3 regions of the Methylopila musalis genome follow, and region 2 is predicted to be linked to each of the others. Evidence: riboswitches for the same ligand, from Rfam matches in the RefSeq annotation. Region 2 holds a riboswitch; each other region holds the start of a gene.
The links. A riboswitch is a leader RNA that binds a small molecule or an ion and turns the genes downstream of it on or off. The one in region 2 is predicted to bind cobalamin.
Positions count from the first base shown of each region.

Region 1 (4,442 bases), on a different contig from region 2:
ATCAGAACCTTGCCGCCGAGATGGCCGCACTTCTTCTCCGAGGCGAGCTGGTCCTCGAAGTGCACGCCCGCCGCGCCCGCCTCGATATAGGCCTTCATGATCTCGAACGCGTTGAGCGGACCGCCGAAGCCGGCCTCGGCGTCGGCGACGATCGGGGCGAACCACGAGTCGACCGAACGCTTGTCCTCGGCATGCTCGATCTGGTCGGCGCGCTGGAGCGTGCGGTTGATCTTGCGGCAGAGCTCAGGGCCCGAATTCGCAGGGTAAAGGCTCTGGTCAGGATACATCGCGCCCGCGACGTTCGCGTCGGCGGCGACCTGCCATCCCGAAAGATAGATCGCGTCGAGGCCGCCGCGAACCATCTGCATGGCCTGGTTGCCGGTGACCGCGCCGAGCGAGTGCACGTAGGGCCTGTTCCTCAGCATGTGCCAGAGCCGGTTCGCGCCGTAGATCGCGAGCGTGTGGCTGACCTGCAGCGAACCGCGCAGGCGCTCCACATCGGCGGGCGAATAGGGACGCTCGACGCCGTCGAAGCGGCCGGAGGGCGTGTTGGGAACGAGCTTCTCGAAAGCGGTCATCGGATCTTTCCTCAGCGAAAGGCGCGCTTGCGCCGTCGTGTGACGGTCGCAATATTCACAAACGCAAACCCCGAGAAAACCACTGAAAAAGCGAAGGTTTGCGAAGTGAAATTTGCGAATTTGCGAAGTTTGCAAATTCGCGCGGCGCGAAGGACGACGCGATGCGCAAGACGTTCATGGGGGTGCGGCTCAAGCGGCTCAGAGAAGAGCGCGGCATGACGCAGGCCGCGCTCGCAGCCTCCCTCGATCTGTCGCCGAGCTACCTGAACCAGATCGAGAACAACCAGCGCCCGCTCACCGTCCCGGTGCTGCTGAAGCTCAACGGCGTGTTCGGCCTCGACGTGCAGCTCTTCGCCGAGGACGACGAGGCGCGGCTCATCGCCGACCTGCGCGAAGCGCTCGCCGACCCTGCCGCCGTCGAGACGGTGTCGACCAGCGAGCTTCGGGAGATCGCAGGCGCGATGCCGGCGGTCGGTCGCGCGATCGTCACGTTGCACCGGCGCTATCGTCACGCCGCCGAACAGGCCGAGGCGCTCGCCGCGGGGCTGTCGCCGGGAGCCGAAGCGGCAGGCCTCGCGCCCCTTACCCCTTACGAGCAGGTCCGCGACTTCTTCTACGCCCGGCACAACCATTTCGGCGAGCTCGATGAGGCGGCCGAGCGCCTCGCGGGCGAGCTCGGCGCATTCGGGGCCAGCGCTGCGGGGCGGCTGACCGATCTGCTCGAGCGCCGCCACGGCGTGCGGGTCGTCGTGGCGGACGAAGCCGACGATCGAGCCGACGCCAAGCTGTTCCGTCGCAGCTCCGACGCGCTCCATCTGTCGAGCCGGATGCGTCCGGGCCAGATTGCGTTTCAGATCGCGACGCAGCTCGCCTACTTCGAGCAGGGCGAGGCGATTGACCGGCTGGCCGACGAGGCCGCGCAGGGAAGCGCCGAGACGCGGTCGCTGGCCCGGATCGGGCTCGCGCATCACTACGCCGGGGCGCTGCTCATGCCCTATCGCCCCTTCCTCCACGCCGCGGAGACCGGGCGCTACGACATCGAGGCGCTCGCCGAGCGCTACGGCGTCGGCTTCGAGACGATCTGCCATCGCCTTTCGACCCTGCAGCGCCCGAACGCGCGCGGCGTGCCGTTCGTGTTCATCCGCGTCGATCGCGCCGGCAACATCTCGAAGCGTCAGTCGGCGACCGACTTCCACTTCTCGCGCGTCGGCGGCGCCTGCCCGCTCTGGAACGTCTACGAGGCGTTCGCCCAGCCCGGACGCATCCTGACGCAGGTCGCGCAGATGCCGGACGGGCGCTCCTACCTCTGGGTCGCCCGGACGGTCGAACGTTCGGCGGGACGGTACGGCGCCATCCGCAAGAGCTTCGCGGTGGGACTCGGTTGCGACCTCCGCCATGCGGAGCGGCTCGTCTATTCGAAAGGCCTCGACCTGTCCGATCCCGGGGCCGCGACCCCGATCGGCGCCGGCTGCAAAGTGTGCGAACGTCCACGCTGCCCCCAGAGGGCCTTTCCGCCGGTCGGAAGAAAGCTCGTCATCGACGAGGCCAGCCGCAGCGTGGCGCCATACGCCTCGGGCTGAGCCTGTCCGCTCCGGGCTCCGTGGGGACATTGGGGATAACCGCATCGGCGGATTGACGCTTGCAGGCGCTCAGACCCAATATCTAGTCGTCGAGGTTCTCCCAAGTCGCAAGATGCGGGAGCTAAGAGGGAAGCCGGTGAGCCTTCGGGCGATGCCGGCGCTGCCCCCGCAACTGTAAGCGGCGAGCCAAGGTCCACCGAACGTCACTGGGGCGAGAGCCTCGGGAAGACAGGACCGACGGCGCTGACCCGCGAGCCAGGAGACCTGCCCCGACCGAATGAAACGTCCTCGGGCGGGGTGTCCCGGTGGATCGCTTGCGGTCGGCCGTCCCGCCTGTCGGGAACCCTCACGACCTCTCGCGTCCGCGTGGCCTCGTCCCCAACAGGTTTTCGGGGTCTGAAGCCGATGTCTCTCTCCATCTCCCAGGATCGCGCCGCCACCGGCGCGCCGGTCTTCACCGACGCCGAGCGGCCCGGAAAGGTCGCCGCGCCCGCGTTCCACGTCATCCGCCGCAACGGTTCGGTGACGCCGTTCGACGGCTCCAAGATCGCGGTCGCGGTGACCAAGGCGTTCCTGGCCGTCGAGGGCTCCGGGGCCGCCGCCTCGCGGCGCGTCCATGAGGCGGTAGAGGCGCTCACAGCCGACGTTGTCGCGACGCTCACCCGGCGCGCCGACGCCGACCGCGCGCTGCACATTGAGGACATCCAGGATCAGGTCGAGCTCGCGCTGATGCGCGGCGGCCACCAGAAGGTCGCCCGCGCCTATGTGCTCTATCGTGAGGCTCGGGCCGAGGCCCGGCGCGCAAAGGCCGCGCCTGCCGAAACCGCGACGCCCTCGCTCCATGTTCGCCACGCCGACGGTTCGATGGTCCCGCTCGACGAACGCCGTCTGGCGCTGATCATCGCCGAGGCCTGCGAAGGCCTTGAGGGCGTCTCCACCGAGGCGGTCGCGGCCGAGACCCGCCGCAATCTCTATGACGGCGTCTCGCCGACAGAGCTGCAGCAGGCGCCCGTGATGGCGGCCCGCACGCTGGTCGAGACCGAGCCGAACTACGCCTATGTCAGCGCGCGCCTGCTGCTCGACATGCTGCGGACCGAGGGCCTGTCGGCGGTCCATGGCCGCGCGATCTCGGCCACGCAGGCCGACATGGCCGAGGCCTATCCCGACTACTTCCCGGCCTTTATCAAGGCGGGCGTCGCCGCCGGGCTGATCGACGCCGAACTTGAGCGCTTCGACCTCGCCCGGCTCGCCGCCGCGCTGAAGCCCGAGCGCGACCTCGACTTCCAGTTCCTCGGTCTCCAGACGCTCTACGACCGCTACTTCCTGCACACGGGCGGACAGCGCATCGAGCTGCCGCAGGCATTTTTCATGCGCGTCGCCATGGGCCTTTCGCTCCGCGAGATCGACCGCGAGGCGCGCGCGATCGAGTTCTACGACCTGCTGTCGAGCTTCGACTTCATGGCCTCCACCCCGACCCTGTTCAACTCGGGCACGACGCGCCCGCAGCTTTCCTCCTGCTTCCTGACCACGATCGCCGACGACCTCGACGGCATCTTCAAGGGCGTGAAGGACAACGCGCTGCTCGCGAAGTATTCCGGCGGCCTCGGCAACGACTGGAGCCGCGTGCGCGGCCTCGGCGCGCACATCAAGGGAACCAACGGCGAGAGCCAGGGCGTGGTGCCGTTCCTGAAAGTCGCGAACGACACCGCGATCGCGGTCAATCAGGGCGGCAAGCGCAAGGGCGCGGTCTGCGCCTACCTCGAGACCTGGCACGTCGACATCGAGGAATTCCTCGATCTCCGCAAGAACACCGGCGACGACCGCCGCCGCACCCACGACATGAACACCGCGAACTGGGTTCCGGACCTCTTCCTCGAGCGTGTCGAGGCGGATGGCCAATGGACACTGTTCTCGCCCGATGAGACGCCGGACCTGCATGATCTCTACGGCCCGGCGTTCAAGGCTGCCTACGAGGCCTACGAGGCCAAGGCCGCCCGCGGCGAGCTCAAGGTCCACAAGTCGATGCGGGCGCTTGACCTGTGGCGGCGCATGCTCACCATGCTGTTCGAGACCGGGCACCCCTGGATCACCTTCAAGGACCCCTGCAACATCCGCTCGCCGCAGGGCCATGTCGGCGTGGTGCATTCCTCGAACCTCTGCACCGAGATCACGCTCAACACCTCGGACGACGAGGTCGCGGTCTGCAATCTGGGCTCCGTGAACCTCGCGGCGCACGTCACCGCCGAGGGCCTCGACGTCGTCAAGCTCGCGCGCACGATCGCGA
Region 1 covers NZ_JBHTMX010000008.1:19,048-23,489, reverse strand. The annotation lists gene aceA (isocitrate lyase) at 1-578, opposite strand, end outside; gene ACFQ4O_RS02650 (short-chain fatty acyl-CoA regulator family protein) at 740-2,158, shown strand; cobalamin riboswitch at 2,234-2,444, shown strand; gene ACFQ4O_RS02645 (ribonucleoside-diphosphate reductase subunit alpha) at 2,564-4,442, shown strand, end outside.
Region 1: another riboswitch for cobalamin. It lies ahead of ACFQ4O_RS02645 (ribonucleoside-diphosphate reductase subunit alpha); the one in region 2 lies ahead of ACFQ4O_RS13490 (TonB-dependent receptor plug domain-containing protein).

Region 2 (4,442 bases):
CGCACTCGCGCGGCGCGGCGGGGAGAGCAGGGCGCAGGCTGGGGCAGGGCCGTCAGGCGTCGTCGAGATGGCCCGACAGTCGTTCGCGGCACTGGGCGAGACCGCGCACCAGATGCTTCTCGACCGCCCGCACCGAGATGCCGAGCCGGGCCGCGATGACGGCGTTGCTCTCGCCCTTCAGGCGGCGGGCGATGAAGATCTCCCGCGTGCGCTCGGGCAGGTCGGCGAGCGCGGCTTCGAGCGCGCCGAGGGCGGCGCGGGAGGCGAAGGTCTGGTCGGGGGCGGCCTCGTCCTGCATGAGCTGCTCGGGCGTCAGCCGGGCGAGGGCGCGGCCGCGGCGCGACTGGGCCAGATTGTGGTCCACCGCGGCGTTGCGGGCGGCCGCATAGAGAATGCGCCGGTCGTCGTCGGAGGAGCCGGCGCTGCCCGCCCGCCACACCCGCGCGAACACGTCCTGCACGATCTCGGCCGCGGTCTCGCGGTCGCGCACGCGACGGCCCACCAGCCGCTCCAGCGGGGCGCGATGGTCCACGAACAGCAGACCGAGGGAGGTTCGCCAGGACGTCATGGCCGCTCGAACAGTGAAGGCGTCGCCGCGCGAGGCGGGACGGACGGCCCAGACGCTCGCGCATGGGTCCTTATAGGAAAGGTCGTATTCCATAGCAAATTCAATAATTTAGACTGGTTCTAAGGTGGGCGTCTCACGGGCGCTGGACTTCCGCGCGCCGACGCGGCAGGACATTTGGCGGCGACACTTGGCGGCGACGCGGCCGCCGGCGCTCGGGAGGCGTGATGCTCGGCCGTTCCTTACCTGCGGACATGGACGCGGACGCCGTCGCGGGCGTCGACCGACGGCTCGCGGAGATCCGCGCCGCCCACGGCGTGGCGATCCCGCTCGCGATCGAGAGCGGCAGCCGGGCCTGGGGCTTTCCCTCGCCGGACAGCGATTACGACTGCCGCTTCATCTACGCCCACCGGCCGGAGCGCTATCTCTCGCTGTGGCCGCTGCGCGACGTCATCGAGACGCCGATCGAGGGCGAGCTCGACGTCAACGGCTGGGACCTCGCCAAGGCGATTCGGCTGCTGCTGAACGGCAACGCCGTGGTGATCGAATGGCTGACCTCGCCGATCGCCTATGGTGTGGACGAGCGGTTCCGGGCGGCGTTCCTCGCCTTCGCGGAGCAGGTGGCGGACCGTGACCGCATCGCCCGCCACTATCGCGGCCTCGGCTACGCGCATCAGGAGCAACATCTGCGCGACGGCCAGCCGATCGCGTTGAAGAAGCTGTTCTACATGGTCCGGCCGGCGGCGGCCCTGCGCTGGCTGCGGCTGCGGCCGGACGCGGCGGTGGCGCCCATGCGGTTCCAGACCCTGATGGCCGAGTGCGATCCGCCGCCGGCGGTGGCCGCCATCATGGCCGATCTGATCGCCCGCAAGGCCTTGACCCGCGAGCTCGGCGCCGCGGTGGCGCCGCCGGAGATCATCGGCTTCATCGCGGACGAGTTCCGGCGCGCCGACGAGACCTTCGGCGCCCGCGTTCCGCGCCCCGAGGCGGGGGAACGCGAACAGGCGGACCGCTTCTTCCGGGACATGCTGGATCATATATGGCGGGATCGCCCGACACCGGACAGGAGCTGACCCGCGCGGGGTTCCGGCGCGCCGTGGCTTTCCAGCGACAGAACCGGCGTCACCGACCGAGGTCGCATTGACCGCGGCCACAGTTTCGCCATAGCGTCCGGCCTGACGGTTCCCCTCGGGGATCAAAAGGGAACGCAGTGCGGGCCATCCGGCCTTATCCTGCGGCAGCCCCCGCTACTGTGAACGGCGAGCGCCTCGTCATCCGCCACTGGGTCCTGCGGGATCTGGGAAGGCGACGAAGGCGCGCAGACCCGTGAGTCAGGAGACCTGCCGTCATCCGTGTGGTCACACGCGAACGCGTCGGGCGGGGTGCACCGATGGTGGGCGAACCATCGGTTGGGGCGTAGAGCGCTTCGTCCGGTCGGCGAGGCTTCCTGTTCGCGGTGACGTGCCACTCGTCCCGCCCGGGGTCTCGATGCTCGTTCCTCTCCTTCGCGACGGCGGCGTCGCCGCGCTGTCCGCTCTCACGCTCTCCCTCGTGTCTCCGTCCTTCGCGCGCGCCCAGCATGCGCCGGAGGCCGAGCCCGCCGCCTCCGAGGCGCTGCCCGAGCTCGCCGTCACCGCCAACAAGGTGGAGGGGCCGAAGGCCGCCATCGGCAGCGCGGTGTCCTCGCTGTCGCGCGAGGAGCTGGAGACGCGCCAGATCCGCGTGGTGTCCGACGCGCTGCGCGAGCTTCCGGGCGTCGCGGTCAGCCGCACCGGCCCGGTCGGCGCGCTGACGCAGATCCGCATCCGCGGCTCGGAAGGCAACCAGACGCTGGTGCTGATCGACGGGATCGAGATGAACGATCCGGGCATGAGCGGCGAATACGACTTCGCCAACCTGCTGGCGCTGGAGGTGGAGCGCTTGGATGTGCTGCGCGGGCCCCAGAGCGCGCTCTACGGCTCCGACGCCGCCGGCGGCGTGGTGAACATCGTCACCCGCCGGGGCGACGGCAAGCCGTCCTTCCGCGGCCAGGTCGAGGGCGGATCGTTCGGGACGCTCAACGGCTCGGCCGCCGTGTCCGGCGGGACCGAGGCCTACGACTACCTGTTCGCGACCCAGCTGTTCCACGCCGACGGGATCTCCGTCGCCAAGAAGCGCGACGCCTGGAACGCCGGCTTCCGCGACCGCGACGGCTATGAGAGCGGCGGCGCGCTGGCGAAGGTCTCGGTGCGGCCGAGCGAGATGTTCGAGCTGACCGGCGTCGCCCGCTACACCAGCTTCCGGGCCGATCGCGACAACTTTGGCGCGGCGCAGGGCTTTCCTTACGCGGCGGCGGTGGAGTCCGGCGATTACGAGCGCGGAAAGCAGTTCTTCGGGCGGGTGCAGGGCAAGGCCACGCTGCTCGACGGCGCCTGGGACCACGTGCTCGGCCTGTCCCACACCCATCAGGACCGCCGGAACTACGAGGCCGACGACCGGCGCAGCTCGTCCACGGTGGGCGAGACGGTGAAGCTCGACTACCAGACCAACTACCGCTTCTCGACCGAAGGCGGCCTGCCGGCGAGCCATGTGCTGACCTTCGGCGCCGACACCCAGCGCGACCACGTGGTCAGCAAGAGCAAGTGGCAGGCGCCGGAGTTCGGCGGTCAGGGGCCGGTGCGACGCTCCATCACCAACACCGGCGTCGTGGGGCAGTACCAGCTCGGGCTGTTCCAGAACCTGTTCGTCACCGGAAGCGTGCGGCACGACTTCAACGAGCGCTTCCGGGACGAGACCACCTACCGTCTCGCCTCCGCCTACACGTTCGACGCCACCAAGACCAAGCTCCGCGCCTCCTTCGGCACCGGCGTGAAGAACCCGACGATCCTCGAGCTTTTCGGTTTCTACGGCAATTACGTCGGCAACGCCGCGCTCAGCCCGGAGAAGACCCGCGGCTGGGACATCGGCGTCGACCAGCCGTTCTGGGACGACCGCGTCACCGTCGAGGCGACCTATTTCCGGCAGCGCGTCAGCGACCTGATCTCATCGCGCAGCTCCCAGACCCCGAGCGGCGCCTATGTGACCACGCCGATCAACCTCGACGGCACGTCGCGGATCAAGGGCGTGGAGCTCGGCGTCACCCTGCGCCCGATCGACGGGCTCAGCGTGCGCGCGGCCTACACCTATTCGGACGGCGAGGATCCGACCGGCGTCGAGCTGGTCCGCCGGCCGCGCAACGTCGGCAACCTCAACGTCAACTACGCCTTCCTCGACGACCGGGCCAACGTGAACCTCGGCGTGATCTACAACGGCAAACAGAAGGACTACGCCTTCGACGCCGTCACCTACGCCCGCACGCTCCGGCCGCTGAAAGCCTACACGCTGGTCAACCTGGGCGCGGCCTACAAGATCCACCCCAACGCCGAGGTCTACGGCCGGGTCGAGAACCTGTTCGACAGGCGGTACGAGGAGGTGTTCACGTACAACGCGCCCGGCCGCGCGGCCTATGGCGGCGTGAAGGTCTCGTTCTGATCCCGGACCGGATCGCCCGGTCCGCCGGGCGATCCTCCCCCGTCGAAAGGCATGGCATGATCGTGCTCGAACCCGTTGCGCCCCGCGCGCCGACCCAAACTCTGCGCGGCGACGGCGGCGCGCTGACGCGCGAGATCTGGTCGCTGCCCGCGGAGGAGCCGACGCTGGAGGCGTTTCTCCGCGATGTGTTCGAGAACCATTGGCAGAGCGTGCGCTTCGGCCCGCTGATCGAGGGCGCGGCCTATGAGTGGAAGTGTCCTTCCGCGCCCCAGTCGATCGGCCTGCTCGACGGCTATCTTACCGTCATGTTCGGGTCCGGCGGCCATTTCCATCTCTGCATCGGCGAGAACCGGGGGTCCGAGCGGTT
Region 2 covers NZ_JBHTMX010000153.1:639-5,080, forward strand. The annotation lists gene ACFQ4O_RS13480 (RNA polymerase sigma factor) at 53-568, opposite strand; gene ACFQ4O_RS13485 (nucleotidyltransferase domain-containing protein) at 793-1,638, shown strand; cobalamin riboswitch at 1,728-1,927, shown strand; gene ACFQ4O_RS13490 (TonB-dependent receptor plug domain-containing protein) at 2,054-4,075, shown strand; gene ACFQ4O_RS13495 (DUF7676 family protein) at 4,138-4,442, shown strand, end outside.

Region 3 (4,442 bases), on a different contig from region 2:
TCGCCCGGTCAAGCTCGGTGATCGTGGTGGAGCACGACATGGCTTTCATCCGCCGCATCGCCCGCACCGTCACCGTGTTCAACCGCGGCGAGGTGCTGGCGGAAGGCCCGGCCGCGGAGGTGATGGCGGACGCCCGGGTGCGCGACGTCTATCTCGGAAAGGATGCGGCATGAGCATCCTCGCCGTCTCGAACCTCGCCGCCGGCTACGGCTCCATCGGCGTGCTGCGCGACGTGGGCTTCGCCATCGCCGAAGGGGAGATCCTCGGCGTGCTCGGCCACAACGGCATGGGGAAGAGCACTTTGCTCAAGGCGCTCAGCGGCGCGATCCGCCCGAGCGCGGGCGCGATCCTGTTCGCAGGCGTCGACATCGCCCAGGAGCCGCCCCACCGCCGCGCGCGGCGAGGCCTCGGCTACGTGCCGCAGGGCCGTCAGATCTTCCCCGGCCTCACCGTGCGCGAGAACATGGCCTTCGCCGCCCGCGCGTCCGGCGCGCCGCTTAGCCTCGTGGACGAGATGATCGCCCGCTTCCCCCGGCTGCAGCCGATCGTGGACCGGGCGGGCGGCGTGCTCTCGGGCGGCGAGCAGCAGATCCTGGCGCTGGCGCGCTGCCTCTGCGCGAAGCCGTCGCTGATCCTGCTGGACGAGCCCACGGAGGGCATCCAGCCCTCGATCCGCGACGAGATCGTGGAGACGCTGCTGACGCTTCGGCGGGAGCTCGGGCTCTCGATCCTGCTGGTGGAGCAGAACCTCAAGTTCATGACCGATCTGGCCGACCGGGTCCTTCACATGGAGAAGGGCCGGCTGGCCTTCGCCGCGCCGCCCGAGGCCGCGGCCTGACGCATCCGGCGCCGGGACCGATCCGGCGCCGTCATCCAGCGCAAGAGCGGTGCGGCCGCCGGGGCCTCGTTCCGGCGGAAGGAAGCTCGCGCGCCCAACGGCCCGCTATGGCGGGCGCCCTCGGGGAGACTGACGCGATGACGATCTGCATGACCATGAAATGCGCGGCCGCGGCCGCGGCCGCCGGACTGGCGCTCGCCGCCACGCCCGCCGGCGCGGCCGGCACCTCGGCGCCGGGCTACACCACCGGCATCCCGGTCTGGGCCGTGGCGCCGGAGGGGCTCTACTACCTCAACCAGACCTATTCCGGCTTCCGGGAGGTGGGCGGCGTCGACATCCGCTCGAACTACAACACGTTCTTCTTCTTCTGGCAGACCGGCGCCAAATTTCTCGGCGCGGACATCGGCGGGATCGCCGCCCCGACCATCGCCGACATCTCGATCGAGGGCGCGGGCAGCGAGTTCGGCCTGTTCAACACCTATTTCGCGGCCCAGCTGAGCTGGGACCTCGGAAACGACCTCTATGTGGGCTACCGCCTCGGCGGCTACATCCCGCAGGGCGACACGCTCTCGCTCGACTACGGCACCATCGAGCACCGCGTCGGCGCGAGCTATCTCGGCGACGGCTGGAACCTCACCGGCAACTTCATGTTCGGCACGCCGGTGGGCGACGACCGCGACGACTTCGCGCCGAACTACGTGATCGCTGACCTCACCGCGACCAAGAAGTTCGGCAAGTTCGAGATCGGCCCGGTGGCGCATTTCTCGGCGGATGTGAGCAAGCCGGTCTCCTGGTACGGCAAGCAGTCCCAGTTCGCGATCGGCGGCCTCGTGGGCTACGACTTCGGCGGCGCCAACCTGAACGTGAAGCTGACCCGCGACGTCTATTCGAAGAATCGCGGCTTCAAGGACACGATCCTCTGGACCAACCTCAGCTTCCCGCTGTGGACCCCGGCCAAGGCCGAGGCCCCGCTGGTCGTCAAGTACTGAGGACGGGAGGGGCCCGACCGCGAGGAGCGGGCCCCTCGACCAATGGCCGCGCCGTCCACAACCAAGGACGCGGAGCCGTGACCCGAAACCGCCTTGCCTTCGGCGCCGCAGCGCCGTAATTGGGCGGGGACGGTTCCCTTCGGGGATCAAAAGGGAACGCGGTGCGGGCTTCGGCCCGAAGCCGCGGCTGCCCCCGCAACTGTAAGCGGCGAGCGCGTCGTCATCGGCCACTGGACCCTCACGGGTCTGGGAAGGCGACGAACGCGCACTGACCCGCGAGCCAGGAGACCTGCCGTCAGCCGTGTGGTTACACGCGAACGCGTCGGGCGGGGTGCACCGATGGTGGGCGAACCGTCGGGCGCGTCGAAAGGCGCGTGACGCTCGGGACGACTTCCAGTTCGCGGTGACGCGCCACTCGTCCCGCTCGGGGTCCCGATGCCTGATTCCTCACGTCTGCCGTTACGCGCCGTCCCGGCACCCTCGTCCTTGCGCGCCGCGCTGCTCGGCGCCTGCTGCGCCGCAGCCCTCGCCGCGCCGGCCCGCGCGCAAGCGCCCGACAGCCCGGTGGCGCTCGACGAGATCACCGTCAGCGGCGCGGGCGCCACGGTCGCGCCCGGCCCGAACCTGTCCGTGAAGACCAACGCCGGCAGCCGGCTTGGCCTGACGCCGCTGGAGACGCCGGCGAGCGTGGACGTGGTCTCCGGCGACGTGGTCCGCGACCGGGGCCAGTCCTCCATCGCCGAAGCCGTGACCCAGAACGCGGCCGGCTTCAGCTTCATCGGCACGCCGGGCAACGGCTTCGGCGCCTATTCGTCGCGCGGCTTCACCGGCGTGAACTCGGTCACCACGCTCTATGACGGCGTGCGGCTCTATCCGGGCCAGGGCACCGTCACTTTCCCGTTCGACACCTGGACCGTGGACCGGATCGAGGTGCTGCGCGGCCCGGCCTCGGTGCTCTACGGCGAGGGCGCCGTCGGCGGCGCCATCAACATCATCCCGAAGAAGCCCCTCACCGACGAGCGCCGCAACGAGGCCCGCATGGTGGTGGGAACGGACGGACAGGTGGGCCTCGCCGCCGGCAGCGCCGGGCCGATCAACGACAGGTTCGCCTACAGCTTCGACGTGGTCGGCAATCGCGGCGACGGCTGGATGGACCGGGGCGACCACAAGAACCTCGCCTTTTCCGGCGCGCTGAACTGGCGGCCGACGGACGAGCTCTCCGTCACCCTGACGCATGACGGCGGTCACAATCAGCCGAGCCGCTATTTCGGCACGCCGCTGAAGGGCGCCGGCAATGTGGAGACGGACTGGATCGGCGAGAACTACAACGTCCGCGACGGCGTGATCCGCTTCAACGACACCATCACCCAGCTCAAGGCGGAGTGGACGCCGAACGAGACCGTGACGCTGCGGGCGACCGCCTATTACGTCACCGCCAACCGCCTGTGGCGCAACGCCGAGGGCTACACATGGAACGCGGGGACCGGCCTGATCGACCGCTCGAGCTTCATCGCGATCAAGCAAGAGCAGGAGCAGATCGGCGCCCGCGCCGACGCCACCATCCGCACCGAGCTGTTCGGCATGGCGAACGAGGCGGTGGTCGGTTTCGACGTCAACCGGTTCGACTTCCGCCGCCTGAACAACGGCGGCTACGGCAATCCGGACCTCAACCCGTCGCTGCCGCCCACGGGCTTCGACCCGGGCGATTACGGCAGCGCGAGCCCCTACGGCAAGGACTACAAGGCGATCACCACCCAGTACTCGTTCTTCTTCGACGACCGGCTGAAGGTCACGGACACGCTCTCGCTGGTCGCGGGCCTGCGCTACGACCATCCGGAGGTGGATTATCGCAACGTCCGCACCGGCGACACGTCCAACCCGACGCTGAATTCGATCTCCTGGCGCGTCGGCGCGGTCTATGAACCGATCGAGAACCTCGCGGTCTACGCGCAGTATTCGGAGGCTGCGGACCCGGTGACGTCCATCCTCTCGCTGCCGAAGTCGCAGGCGGACTTCGCGCTCTCGAAGGGCCGGCAGGTCGAGGCCGGCGTGAAGCAGAGCCTGTGGGACGACCGCGTCGAGTGGACGCTCTCGGCGTTCTACATCGAGAAGAACGACCTTCTGTCCCGCGACGCGAACACCCCCACCATCACGCAGCAGGTGGGGCAGCAGTCCTCGCGCGGCGTCGAAGCCTCGGTCGGCGTTGAGCTTGGCCATGGCTGGCGGATCGACGCCAACGGCACGATCCTCGACGCGCGCTATGACGACTTCCGGGAGTCCGTCATGAATCCCGTTACGGGAGAACCGGAAAGCGTCAGCCGCAAGGGCAACACTCCGAACGCGGTGCCGGAAACGCTCGCCAATGTCTGGGCCACCTGGCGCTTCGCGGAAGACTGGAAGGCGCAGGCCGGCCTGCAATATGTGGGCAAGACCTACACCACGGCCGAAAACCGGTACAGCCGTCCAGGCTACGCTCTGGTGAACGCCGGGCTGCAGTGGAAGCCGACCGCTTACGCCACGCTCGATCTCCGGGTGAAGAACCTCACCGACAAGACCTACGCCTACACTGGCGGCGATTATCAGTGGTACTTCGGCGCGCCGCGCACCGCCGAAGT
Region 3 covers NZ_JBHTMX010000057.1:2,006-6,447, reverse strand. The annotation lists gene ACFQ4O_RS08550 (ABC transporter ATP-binding protein) at 1-173, shown strand, start outside; gene ACFQ4O_RS08545 (ABC transporter ATP-binding protein) at 170-838, shown strand; gene ACFQ4O_RS08540 (transporter) at 976-1,827, shown strand; cobalamin riboswitch at 1,942-2,138, shown strand; gene ACFQ4O_RS08535 (TonB-dependent receptor) at 2,314-4,442, shown strand, end outside.
Region 3: another riboswitch for cobalamin. It lies ahead of ACFQ4O_RS08535 (TonB-dependent receptor); the one in region 2 lies ahead of ACFQ4O_RS13490 (TonB-dependent receptor plug domain-containing protein).